DNA from 3 places in the Herbidospora sp. RD11066 genome. Region 1 is predicted to be linked to each of the others. Evidence: riboswitches for the same ligand, from Rfam matches in the RefSeq annotation. Region 1 holds a riboswitch; each other region holds the start of a gene.

Region 1 (4,272 bases):
GTGCCGCTGGAGGTTGGTCATGATCCCGCCCGGATGCGCGGCGTTGACGAGGAGTCCGGGCCACCGCCGCGCCGCCCCCACCGCGAACAGCACGTTGGCCGTCTTCGACTGCGCGTAGGCCTGCCACGGGTCGTAGGCCCGCCGCTCGAAGTGGACGTCGTCGAAGTGCACCGGAGACATCAGGTGGGCGGCCGAGGCGACCACCACGATCCTGCCCCCGTCGGGGATCGAGGGCCGCAGGCCGATGGCCAGCGCGGCGTGCCCGACGTGGTTGGTGGCGAACTGCAACTCCCACCCGTCGCCGGTACGCGTGAGCTCCGGCAGCGCCATGATCCCCGCGTTGTTCACCAGGACGTCGAGCGGCCCGTCCCAGGCGTCCGCGAAGGAACGCACCGACCCGAGATCGGCCAGGTCGAGCCGCCCGACCGCCACCTTCCGCCCGGTCGCCTCGCGAATCCGCTCGGCGGCGACGAGACCGCTCTCCGGATTCCGGACCGCGAGGGTCACCTCGGCCCCGGCGCGGGCCAGGCCGAGCGCGGTCTCGTATCCGATGCCGGAAGCCCCGCCGGTCACCACTGCGCGCATGATCGATCCCTTCGATGGATTAAACCAACCAGATGGTTTAGTTAACCATAGAATCCAACCGGTTGGTTTAGAATCCAGGTGTGATGGCCTACGACTCCGCCGCGACCCGTGCCCGCCTGCTCGACGCCGCCTACGACGAGTTCGTCGAACGCGGTCTGGCCGGCGCCCGGGTCGACCGCATCGCCAAGGCGGCGGAGGCCAACAAGCAGGCCATCTACGCCTACTTCGGGTCGAAGGACGCCCTGTTCGACGCCGTCCTCGACGCCCGCCTGCGGGTCCTGGCCGACGTCGTCCCGTTCACCCCGTCCGACCTGCCGGGCTACGCGGCGGCGCTGTTCGACCGGTTCGCCGAAGATCCCGGCCTGCTGCGGCTGACCCAGTGGAAGACCCTGGAGCACCCCGACGCCTCCGAGGCCGAACTCGCCGCCCACCTGGGCAAGTCGGGGGAGGTCTCCGAGGCGCTGGGCCTCGACGCCGAGCGCGGCATGGACGCCCTGATGATCGCCCTGGCCGTGGCCCAGGCGTGGAGCATCACCCCGCCCGCCATCCGCACCCTCGGCGCCCCCCACGACGAGGCGCGCCGGGCCCGCCATCGCAGGGCGGTCGTCGCGGCGGTGGGGGCGTACGTGAAGACCCTAGAAACTGAAGGAATCACCGGCTGACAGCAGCACCAGCCGGTCGTCGAGTTCGTACTTCTCGAAGGCGTCCCACAGGTCGCCGGGGCCTTCGGTGAAGTGCTGCCAGCCGTCCATGTGGACGGGGATCACCACTTCGGCGCCCATGATCAGCGTCGCCTCCACGACCTCCTCGGCGGTGAAGGTCAGGAAGCCGTCGACCAGCGGGGTCCGCGCGGCCCCGGCGAAGAAGAGGCCCGCGTCCATCGGCCCGAGGCGCTCGGTGATCTCCCTGGTGGCTTCGAGGTCGGCGTTGTCGCCGCTCACGTAGATCGCGGGTAGATCGAAAGCGGTCAGCACGAAGCCCGTCACCGGCCCGGTGAGATCTTCCGTGCCCGGTGGGCCGTGCCGGGCGGGCACCCACGTGATGCGCAACGAGCCGCCGTCGGGGCGTTCGAAGGTCTGGTGCTCCCAGGACGTCAGCCCGGTGATGTCCTCGCCGAGCCGTGCGGCGGCCTCGGGGGTGGTGAGCACTTCGGGCACCTCGTCGAGCAGGGCCCGGCCCGAACGGTCGAGGTTGTCGGCGTGCTGGTCATGGGAGAGCAGGACGATGTCGAGATCGCCCAGTTCCTCCAGTGAGACGGCGGGACCGGCGGTCTTGATGAGGGTGCGGGTGCCGCTGGCGATCGGTCCGGGCCCGTCGAAGCAGGGGTCGGTGAGCAGTCGGAGGCCGCCGATCTCCAGCAGCGCGGTGGGCCCGCCGACCAGCCGTACGGTGCAGGTTTTCCGTTCGGACTCCATCATCCCATCCTGCGCACACCCGTCCAGGAGCCCTCGGGCGGGGTCACTACTAGCACAATCGGGCACCAGATGTTGATGTGGCAGCTGAGATCGATCCCATATATGGTGTCCCACGCGTTGGTTCGCCTCACCGGCCAGGTGGGGCGTCGCAAGAGGGAACCCGGTGCGAATCCGGGACTGCCCCGCAGCGGTGAGTGGGAACGAAAGCCGTCATCGAGCACTGGATCCTTCGAGGGTCTGGGAAGCGACGGCCGGTAGGCGCTCGTACAGAGCACGCCCGCGAGTCCGAAGACCTGCCAACCGCTTTGGACCGAGGCCGCGTGGGACGGCCCCGCCCGGTGCCCTCGTGCCCGCGCGCCTCGGTGTGTTCGCGAGGAGAGGACGAGCGCGGGAATGCGCATCAAGAAGCGCGACGGATCACTCGAACCGGTCGACGTGACCAGGATCGTGCGTGCGGTCGAAGGCTGTTCCGGCGGGCTCGCCGACGTCGAGCCGCTCCGGGTCGCCACCAGGACCATCAGCGGCCTGTACGACGGCGCCACCACCGCCGAACTCGACCGTCTGTCGATCCAGACCGCCGCCGAGATGATCGGCGAGGAGCCGCAGTACTCCCGGCTGGCCGCACGGTTGCTGGCGGCGTACATCACCAAAGAGGTGGACGCCGACACGTTCAGCCAGTCGATCAAGGAAGGCCACGCCCTCGGCCTGATCGGCGACCCCACCGCCGCCTTCGTGGCCGACCACGCCGACCTGCTCGACGCCGTGGTCGACCCGGCCAACGATCACCGCTTCGAATACTTCGGTCTCAGAACCGTGTACGACCGCTACCTGCTCCGCCACCCCCAGACGCGGTTGCCCGTCGAGACCCCCCAGTTCTGGCTCCTCCGGGTCGCCTGCGGCCTCGCCCAGACCCCCGAGGAAGCGGTCGAGCTCTACCGCCTGATGTCGTCGCTGGCCTATCTGCCCAGCTCGCCGACGCTGTTCAACTCGGGCACCGGGCACACCCAGATGTCGTCGTGCTACCTGGTCGACTCTCCCCGCGACGAACTCGGCTCGATCTACGACCGGTACGCCCAGGTCGCCCACCTGTCGAAGTTCGCCGGCGGCATCGGCATCTCCTGGTCGCGGGTCCGGTCGAGGGGCGCCCTGATCAAGGGCACCAACGGCCACTCGAACGGGATCGTCCCGTTCCTGCGCACCCTCGACGCCTCGGTGGCGGCGGTGAACCAGGGCGGCCGCCGCAAGGGCGCCGCGTGCGTCTACCTGGAGCCCTGGCACCCCGACGTCGAGGAGTTCCTGGAGCTCAAGGACAACACCGGCGAGGACGCCCGCCGCACCCACAACCTCAACCTGGCCAACTGGATCCCCGACGAGTTCATGCGCCGCGTCGAGGCCGACCAGACGTGGTCGCTGTTCGACCCCAACGACCTGCCCGAACTGCCCGACCTGTGGGGCGACGCCTTCGACGAGGTCTACCGGAAGGCCGAGGCCGACGGCCGCGCGGTCCGCCAGATCCGCGCCCGCGACCTGTACGCCAAGATGATGCGCACCCTGGCCCAGACCGGCAACGGCTGGATGACCTTCAAGGACGTCTCCAACCGCACCTGCAACCAGGCCGCCGAGCCGCAGAACGTGGTGCACCTGTCGAACCTGTGCACCGAGATCATCGAGGTCTCCAACGACGAGGAGACCGCGGTCTGCAACCTGGGCTCCGTCAACCTGGCCGCCCACCTGGCCGACGGCGGCATCGACTGGGCCAAGCTGCGCCGGACCGTGAGAACGGCGGTCGTCTTCCTCGACCGCGTGATCGACATCAACTACTACCCGACCCAGCAGGCCGCGGCGAGCAACCCCCGCTGGCGCCCGGTCGGCCTCGGCCTGATGGGCCTCCAGGACGTCTTCTTCGCCCTGAAGCTCCCCTTCGACTCCCTTGAGGCCCGCGAGCTCAGCACGAAGATCTCCGAGGAGATCTACCTCGCCGCCCTCGACACCTCGGCCGACCTCGCGGCCGAGCACGGCCCGCACCCGGCGTACCGGGAGACCTGGGCCGCGCGCGGAAAACTCCAGCCCGACCTGCACGGCCTCAGCCCCGAGTGGACCGCGCTCCGCGCGAAGATCGCCGAGCACGGCCTGCGCAACTCGCTGCTGATCGCCATCGCCCCCACCGCGACCATCGCCTCCATCGCGGGCTGCTACGAGTGCGTCGAACCCCAGGTCTCCAACCTGTTCAAGCGCGAGACCCTGAGCGGCGAGTTCCTCCAGATCAACAACG
Region 2 (4,272 bases), on a different contig from region 1:
CGATCAGCCCTCCGGCCGACACGGCGGCGGCGGTGGCCAGCGAGGCCGCGACCAGCACGACCAGCCGCACCCGCCCGGCCCGCACCCCCAGCGCGGAGGCCTCGTCGTCACCGACCGACAGCACGTCGAGCAGCCGCCCGTGCACCAGCAGGATCGCAGCGGCAACGGCGGCGTAGGGCGCACACCTGACCACCTGATCCCACCCGCCGCCGACGTCGCCGAGGATCCAGGCGTAGACGCGCTGGAGCTCCTCGACCTTGAGCTGCTGGAGGAAGGTCTGGATGGCGGTGAGGAACGAGGTCACCGCGACTCCGGCGAGCACGAGCGTGGCGGTCCCGCCACCTCTCGTGGCGGTATGCCCGAGCCCGTAAGCCAGCAGCACCCCGCCGACCGCCCCGCAGAACGCCGCGAGCGGCACCCCGACCCCGTCGCCCGCGACCACGATGACCAGCGTGACGGTCAGCCCGGCTCCGGCGGCGGCGCCGAGCAGATAGGGATCGGCCAGCGGATTGCGGAACACGCCCTGGTACCCGGCGCCCGCGACCGCCAGCAGCCCACCGACCATCGCCCCGAGCAGCACCCGGGGCAACCGCAACTCGAACAGCACCCCGTTCTCCAACGGGGTGAGCCCGGAGGCGACATCCACGAACGGCAGCCGATCGACCAGCGCCAGCACCACCCCCTTCAGGGGCAGCCCGGCGGCACCGACCATGAGACCCGCGGCCATACAGGCGACCAGGACCACGGCAGCCGCCCCGATCCAGAAATTTCGAGACATCAGCCTGCGGCCTGACCGGAGCGCAGCACGGTCATCGACCGGCGTGCTTGACCTGAACCGGCTCGCGAACGACGCGATTGCGGCAAGTCCTGACCCGAACCGGCACGATCACCGCACAGCGGCGACGGCTCCGCGCCTGAGCGTGAACCCGCTCGGACCCAGCACCCTGAACTCACACGTGAACCAGCCCCGCCCCAGCACCCCCAGCTCGGACGTGAACCAGCCCCGCCCCAGCACCCCGAGCTTGCACGTGGACCAGCCCCGCCCCAGCCCCCCGCGTTTCGGTGTGAACCAACTCGTTCCCGGCATCGCGTGCTTGGACATGCAGCCACTCCGTCGTGGCTTTGGGGCCGCCCGTGGTTTCGTCCCGGCCTCATGCGGCTGTCGGTCGGCGGTCGCGCGCTGAACGGGCTCGGTCGTGGCGTTCTGCCGGAAGGCCTTGGGGCGGCGAGGCGCGGAAAGGGGCGTTTGGGCATCGGCCCGTGCTCTTGGCCAGGCCTCATGCGGCTGTCGGTCGGCGTTCGCGCGCTGGCAAGGGCTCCGTGCCAAACGGCCGAGCGGAATGGGAGGCGGTCGGGCATCAGCCGGCGGCCTTGGCCACCCCGGCGCCGATGGCCTCGGCCAGGTCTACGACGCGGGGGCCCCAGCGGGAGGCGATGTCGTCGTCGAGTTCGACCACGTCGCCGTTCTTGACGGCCTTCAGGCCGCCCCAGCCGGGGCGCTTCGCGAGGGCTTCGGCGTTCTGCTGGCAGCACTTCACGTCGGCCAGGAAGATCAAATCAGGGTCGGCCTTGGCGACGAACTCGGCCGACAGTTTGGGGTAGCCACCGGCCGCGTCGGGGGCCTCGTCGGCGATGTTGACCAGGCCGAACAGGGCGTAGATCTGGCCGATGAAGGTGGTCGAGGTCGCGGCATACGGAGTGACGTCGAGCTCGTGGTAGTACGTCAGTTTCGCCTGGGGAGCGGCGGCGGCCAGGTCGGCGAGCTTCTGCTTCATCCCCGTCACGACCTCGTCGGCCTTGGCGCGGTTGCCGGTGGCGGTGCCGAGGTTCTCGATCTCCGTGTACGCGTCGTCGATCTTGGTGGCGGCCGACAGGACCAGTACCGGCACGCCGACCTTGCCAAGCCCGGCCACGACGCCTTCGAGGTCGTTGGAGACGATCACCAGGTCGGGCTGCTCGGCGGTGATGGCCTCGACGTTGGGCTTGAAGCCCGACAGGGCGGTCTTGGGCGCCTCGGGCGGGAAGTTCGACTGGTCGTCGACCGCGACGACCTGCGGCCCGGCGCCGATCGCGAACAGCGACTCGGTGGCCGTGGGCGACAGCGACACGACCCGTTGCGGCCTTTCCGCGATCGTGACGGCGCCGTTGGCGGCCTGCACGGTCACCGGGAAGGGGCCGCTGCTCTGAGCGGCGGGAGAAGCGGGGGTCGCGGTGTCGGCACTGCTGCAACCGGACAGCAGGGTGACACCCAGCAACACACCCGCGAGAGCCGTACGCAAGGGCCTCACGAGGTTCCTCCGAAGGGGGTTGCCGGAACGAGAGACCCGGGGACGGATCACCCTTTCCACGAGGGCGGATGGCGTCGGCGACGACACAGGCGACCTGGCTGCCCTCCGGGGAGGAGGGTTCACAGTTGCGGGAACAGCGCCGGGTTCACACCGGACTTCGCTGCGGCGTCACGCGCCCATACCGTACCAACAGCGATTTTGACCCGGACGTGAGGCTAGGCTGACCCCATGGTGTGGCGGGCCGTCAGGGCGACCGGGCGGCTGGTGCTCGATCTGCTGCTGGTCCCCCTGGGCTTCTTCGCCCTCCTCGGCACCGTGATCACGATGATCCTGTCGGCGACCTATCTCGGGTTGCTGCTGCTGCCGTACTCGATCCGGTTCAACCGAGCGGTCGCGTCGCTGGCCCGGCGGAACGCGGCGGCGTGGCTCGGGGAGCGGGTGACGGCGTCCTACCGGCCCGTCCAGGGAGGTCCCCTAGCGCGGGTGCGCGCCGTCACGGGTGACCCGCAGACCTGGCGGGACCTCGGGTTCTTCGTCGTCCACTCCTTCACCGGGACGATCGGCGGGATCCTGGCGATCGGGCTGTGGGGCGCGCTCGGCTGGGGGCTGTCGATCCCGATCTGGTGGTGGGCGCCGCTGCCCGAACACGCCATCTACCTGCCGTGGGCGCTCGACTCGTGGGCGCGGGTGGTGATCACCGTGCCGGTGTTCCTCGGGCTGGTCGGGGCGGTCGGGTTCCGGGTGGTGCCGAGGCTCGCCGACGGGCTGTTCCGGCTGGCCAAGGCGATCCTGGCGCCCCGGCACGTACGCCTGGCCGAACGGGTCACCGAGGCGCTCGACGCCCACGGCCACGAACTGCGCCGCATCGAACGCGACCTCCACGACGGCGCCCAGGCCCGGCTGGTCTCCATCGCCATGCGGCTCGGCATCGCCGAACGGGTGCTGGCCGACGACCCCGGCAAGGCCGCCGCGCTCATCACCGAGGCCCGGCTGAGCACCGAAGAGACGATGACCGAGCTGCGCGGCATCATCCGCGGCATGTACCCGCCGATCCTGGCCGACCGCGGCCTGCCCGGCGCGGTCGCGGCGCTGGCCGGGCGGTCGCCGGTGCCGGTCGAGGTCGAGACGGCCGACGTGGGGCGCCTCCCTGCGGCGGTCGAGGCCGCGGCCTACTTCGTGATCGCCGAAGCCCTGACGAACGTGGCCCGGCACAGCGCGGCGACCCGGGCGAGGGTGGGCGTCCAACGTACGGAAGGCAGGCTCGTGGCCGAAGTGAGCGACGACGGAAAGGGCGGCGCCGACGAACAGGGCGGATCCGGCCTCGCCGGCATCCGCCGCCGCGTCAGCGCCTTCGACGGCACGACCACCCTGACCAGCCCGCCGGGCGGGCCGACGACCTTGCGAGTGGAACTGCCATGCGAATGACGCACGGGCGCGAAGCGGGTGGGGCCGCGTTGCGCGTGACGCACGAGCGCGAAGCGGGTGGGGCCGACCTGCGCATGACATACGGGCGGGAAGCCGGTGCGGCTTCCATCATCTGGCGGAAGGGCGCGGTGCGGGTGGGGCTTACGTGCGAGTGATCATCGTGGAGGACAGCGTTCTGCTGGCCGAGGGGCTGACGCTGCTGCTCAACACCGAGGGGCACGAGGTGGTCGCCACCGTCGGGACCGCCGAGGAGTTCCACGGGGCGGTCGACGAGCACCGGCCCGACATCGCCGTGGTCGACATCCGGCTGCCGCCGACCTTCCGCGACGAGGGGGTCCGCGCGGCGATCCAGGTCCGCCGCGACCATCCGGGGCAGCCGATCCTGGTCCTCTCCCAGTACGTCGAGCAGACCTACGCGACCGAGCTGCTCGCCGGAGGCGGGGGCGGCATCGGCTACCTGTTGAAAGACCGCGTGGCCCGGGTGTCGGAGTTCGTCGACGCGCTGGAGCGGGTGGCCAGGGGCGGCACCGCGATGGACCCCGAGGTGATCGCCCAGCTC
Region 3 (4,272 bases), on a different contig from region 1:
GTATATACGTCACCTAATCAAAATGCGTAGATTATGGGCACCGTAGGACAAAAGGGGGGACTTTAGTGTCAACCGCCAGGCAGGCGAAGTGGAGCAGCGGCGCATACAGCCACACACCTCGCATAGTTGCGATGAACCAAGGAAGCTTCTTGGCGGCTGCGGGCATCGAATGTTGGAAGGGGACGCTCGATGAGTTGATGGTGGCCATCAGGTCACTGCCTCAGGCAATCGGCGTCGAGCAGATATCGATCGTGCGCGCCTGGATATCGTGGACCAGTGGACAGCAGGAAGTGATATCAAACATTGATTCACTAAATCAAAGATTGGAAGGTGCAACACTTGAGGAAATTTTCTCTCTTCGGGTCGAAGTAGCATCGAGCCCGCAGGGAATATCTGGACTCGTAGTTGCTCGCCAGCGAATACCTGGACTTCTGGTTAACGTCAACGGAAACGACCAAGCAAAGGTACTCGGAGTTACTCAGCTAGTTTTCCAGGAAATGATGATTGGTTATGTTGATCGAATGGGTGGATGGCGTGCGCCAATTTGGATACTCCTATCCCTTGCCCCAATGATGCTCGTCTCCTTTTTTATTCAAGAGAACGCCGAAAACAATGTTTCTCGTTCATTTCTCGTCATCGCAAGTGCTGCATCGGCTATAATGATCTTGGGGTTAGGTTATCGAATGCTGCAACATTCGATCGCTTTTACTCTTGTGCAAGTCCTGCCCCGCAAGCGAGGAAGTGCCCTTCTTGAGTGGGCGATAAAGAAATATAGAATACCTGCAATCAAATGGCTCGCTGGCCTCGTCGGGGTAATTTTGGTTGGAATTGCTACCAATAAAATCGCCGATTGGATCCCCTGGCCCTAATTTGACCATTGGGTTTGATGGACTTGTTCTCGTGAACAGGTGACGTACCGATGTCACGTCAGTATGGCCCCGAACATGATTTGCGCGGCGGCGCGGTCCGTGACCGGCCGAAGAGCCGCAGCGCGGACCGCGACCGCCAAGCGCGCGGCACGCCGCAGGCGGGCCGCCTTGACCCTGTAGTGAAAATCCTCGCGGCCGTGTGCTCCCTACCGATCTTGCAGACATCTCGCCAAACGGGAAGACTGCCCGAGGTTCATGTAGTGGTGCTGGTCAACGACACAAACGCCTAACCTGGACCGCTCGGTGCCTAGTCTCTGGCCCTCGAAGTCCTTGTTGCCTTTGTGCACCAACTACTGATAGTTGGTGTCGAACCACTTGGTCATCTCCAGCGGCGCGACGTCCTGCGTTCCCCGCGCCATGGCGAAGTAGCCGTCGAGCGCGTCGGCCGCCACGGCGGCGCGGTGCCTGTCGGGGATGGCGCCGACCATGACGGTGGTGTCGAGCACATGGTCGTACAGGGAGAAATCACCGGTGGGAACCTCGGCCAGACCCGATTCCACCATGTCGCGCCAGTTGGCGCGACGCAGGGTGGCGGCGGTGGCGCGCAGGTCGCCGGCGCTGAGACGACCGGCCCAGTAGCCCTCGACGGCCTTCTTGAGTTCCCGGTCGGCGCCCTGTCGTGGGTAGCCGTAGACGGTGGCGAGTGTCACGAAACTCTCCTTCGCGAGTCACGGAAGACATCCGATCGCACTCGAACGAAGGCACGGCCACGGCACGGAACCACGCCCGCCCGCTGCGCCGGCCCGCCCTCGAGGCCATCGACGTTTCCGCGCGCGGCCGCGCGCGGGCAGTGGCAGGTCTTCGGACTCGTGGGCGTCGTGCTCGTTCCTACTGGCCGTCGCTTCCCCGGCCCCAAGGCCGAGTGCTGGTTGACGGCGGTCGTTCCCACTCACCGCTGCGGGGCAGTCCCGGATTCACACCGGGTTCCCTCTTGCGACTCCCCGCCTGGCTGACAGGGCGAACCGACTGCGCTCCCACCCTACGGCCGGCGGCGGGGCGGCCGGAACCGGTGGAGTTCGAGGATCGCGGGTAACGGCACCAGACCCGGGCCGCCCGCGCTGATCCACGCCGCGATGTCGGCGGTCGCGTTCTCGTCGTTGACGAAGGCGAGCCACACCGGCCGCCCTCCGGCGGCGCGGCCCTCCGGCGTCGGCTGCACGACGACGACGTTGGCCTGGTCGCACACGTCGAGGCAGTCGGTCACGCGGACCTCGGCGACCTCGCCCAACAACCTGATCTGCTCGTCGTGGTCGAGATGGGGCACTTTGCGGGCGCTGCCGCAGCAGCAGTCCCGGCATACCGTGATCCTCTTCACACGGGCCTCTCTCGGGGAGATCCGCCCCGGCTGGTGAGGAGGCGACCGCGTGAGTCTCTGGCTCCCGGTGCTCACGCACCGGTCACAGTGGCGGGACCGCGCCGGATTCGCACCGGTTTCCTCAGTCCGCGCTCGCCTTTCCCGAATTGTACGACTATGTCGCGACCAGCTCGGTGGGCAGCAGCCGCAGCCCCCGCACGACGGAGGGAGTGGCCGCGAACGCCTCCCCCACCACGGGATCGCTGTGCAGCAGGTGCGCCAGGTGCCGCAGGGCGTGCGCCGCGACGTTCTCCACCTGAAGGTCCTGCGGCGTCGGTGTCGCGGGGGCCTCGCCGCGGGCGAGCCGGTAGTCGGTCAGCAGGTCGGCGGGAGAGGCCGGGTCGGGGTCGGGGCAGACGGCGTAGGTCAGCACCAGCCTCCCGTGTGCCTCGTAGCGCCAGCTCGTGGAGTGCACTACCGTGACCGCGTCGCCGGCCGCGACCTCCGCGTGGCGGCGGGCGGCCTGGTCGGGGGTCTCGCCGTCGCGCAACGTGGTCTCCAGCCGGCGGTACCGCCAGCCGAGGTCGTCGGCGCGCAATGCCAGGATCTCCACTGACAGCGGTACGAGCCCCACGAGCTTCCTCCCACTTGTTGCAACTGATATGCAGCAGCGTACCGATCGCAGGTTGTGGACGAGAGGCGGAGACCATGGCCGGACTGTTCGTGCTGATGGGGTCGGGTGAGACCAGCCCCACCATGGTCGAGGTCCACCGGTCGGCGGCCCGCGCGCTGGGTGGGCGGCCCCGGGCGGTGCTGCTGGACACCCCTTACGCGTTCCAGGAGAACGCGGCCGACATCTCGGCCCGTGCCCGTGACTACTTCGCCCGCAGCGTCGGTCTCGACGTGGCCGTCGGCGCCGACGTCGCGGGGGCCGACTGGGTGTTCTCCGGCCCCGGCAGCCCGACCTACGCGCTCGACCGCTGGTCGGAGGGCCCGCTCGGCGCCGACCTGCGGTCACGGGTGGCGGCCCGCGAAGGTGTCACCGTGCTCGCCTCCGCCGCCGCGTGCACCGCCGGGGTCGCCACCGTTCCCGTGTACGAGATCTACAAGGTCGGCGCGCCCCCGCACTGGCGGGAGGGCCTCGACCTGCTCGGTCCCCTCGGGCTGCGGGCCGTCGTGATCCCCCACTACGACAACACCGAGGGCGGCACCCACGACACGCGCTACTGCTACCTCGGCGAGCGCCGCCTGACCCTGATGGAGGCCGAGCTCGACGACGACGTCTCCGTGCTCGGCCTCGACGAACACACCGCCGTCACCGTCGACCTCGGCACCGGACGGGTGACCGTGGCCGGCCGGGGCGGCCTGACCATCCGCCGCCACGGCGTGCAGACCCGGCTGCCCGCCGGGACCGTCACCGACCTGGCCGGGCTGCGCGACCTCGCCCACGGCGCCGCCGTCGCCGCTTCCCCGCCCGCTCCCCCGGCGACCGCGGCCGACGTTACGCTCGCCGAGGTGATGAGCGGCTGCGCCGACCGCTTCACCTCGGCGCTGGCCGGCTACGACGGCCCGGAGGCGGCCGCGGCCGTGCTCGACCTGGAGGCGGAGATCCTCCGGTGGTCGGCCGACACCGAGGCCGACGAGGGCGGCGTCGAGCAGGCCCGCGACGCCCTCCGGCTGATGATCGCCAAGCTCGGCGCGTCGGCGGGGCACACAGACCGCGTCGTCGCGGCCGTCGTCGCCCTCCGCGCCGAACTCCGCGCGAGGGGCGACTACCGGGCGGCCGACGAGCTCAGGCGGGCGCTCGCGACCGCCGGTGTGACCGTTCAGGACGCGGGCGACGGCCCGAGGTGGGAGCTCCTCTAACGCGTCTCGGCGCCGACGGCGACCGGGGCCTCCTCCTCCGGCGCGGGTGGGTCGAGCGTGTCGGCGAGCAGCGGCGGCCGGGTGGTCCGGCGCCGTTCGAGGAGCACGTCGACCGCCAGGAACACCGCCAGGCTGACCGCGACCATCGGCACGAAGTAGCCCACGAACACCGTCGTCACGACC

Evidence for each region. A riboswitch is a leader RNA that binds a small molecule or an ion and turns the genes downstream of it on or off. The one in region 1 is predicted to bind cobalamin.
Region 2: linked by a shared signal. The riboswitch ahead of ACYQ78_RS01565 (ABC transporter substrate-binding protein) and the one ahead of ACYQ78_RS14255 (ribonucleoside-diphosphate reductase subunit alpha) in region 1 are both predicted to bind cobalamin.
Region 3: linked by a shared signal. The riboswitch ahead of ACYQ78_RS29405 (hypothetical protein) and the one ahead of ACYQ78_RS14255 (ribonucleoside-diphosphate reductase subunit alpha) in region 1 are both predicted to bind cobalamin.

What each region holds. Positions count from the first base shown of each region.
Region 1 covers NZ_BAAGDO010000003.1:589,343-593,614, reverse strand. The annotation lists gene ACYQ78_RS14270 (SDR family NAD(P)-dependent oxidoreductase) at 1-585, opposite strand, end outside; gene ACYQ78_RS14265 (TetR/AcrR family transcriptional regulator) at 669-1,247, shown strand; gene ACYQ78_RS14260 (MBL fold metallo-hydrolase) at 1,221-2,000, opposite strand; cobalamin riboswitch at 2,102-2,315, shown strand; gene ACYQ78_RS14255 (ribonucleoside-diphosphate reductase subunit alpha) at 2,394-4,272, shown strand, end outside.
Region 2 covers NZ_BAAGDO010000001.1:335,846-340,117, reverse strand. The annotation lists gene ACYQ78_RS01575 (FecCD family ABC transporter permease) at 1-778, opposite strand, end outside; gene ACYQ78_RS01570 (hypothetical protein) at 887-1,102, opposite strand; gene ACYQ78_RS01565 (ABC transporter substrate-binding protein) at 1,359-2,288, opposite strand; cobalamin riboswitch at 2,368-2,489, opposite strand; gene ACYQ78_RS01560 (sensor histidine kinase) at 2,517-3,713, shown strand; gene ACYQ78_RS01555 (response regulator transcription factor) at 3,859-4,272, shown strand, end outside.
Region 3 covers NZ_BAAGDO010000008.1:438,446-442,717, reverse strand. The annotation lists gene ACYQ78_RS29420 (hypothetical protein) at 1-46, shown strand, start outside; gene ACYQ78_RS29415 (hypothetical protein) at 132-869, shown strand; gene ACYQ78_RS29410 (hypothetical protein) at 1,220-1,579, opposite strand; cobalamin riboswitch at 1,705-1,912, opposite strand; gene ACYQ78_RS29405 (hypothetical protein) at 1,909-2,244, opposite strand; cobalamin riboswitch at 2,276-2,418, opposite strand; gene ACYQ78_RS29400 (hypothetical protein) at 2,399-2,857, opposite strand; gene ACYQ78_RS29395 (hypothetical protein) at 2,932-4,089, shown strand; gene ACYQ78_RS29390 (PepSY-associated TM helix domain-containing protein) at 4,086-4,272, opposite strand, start outside.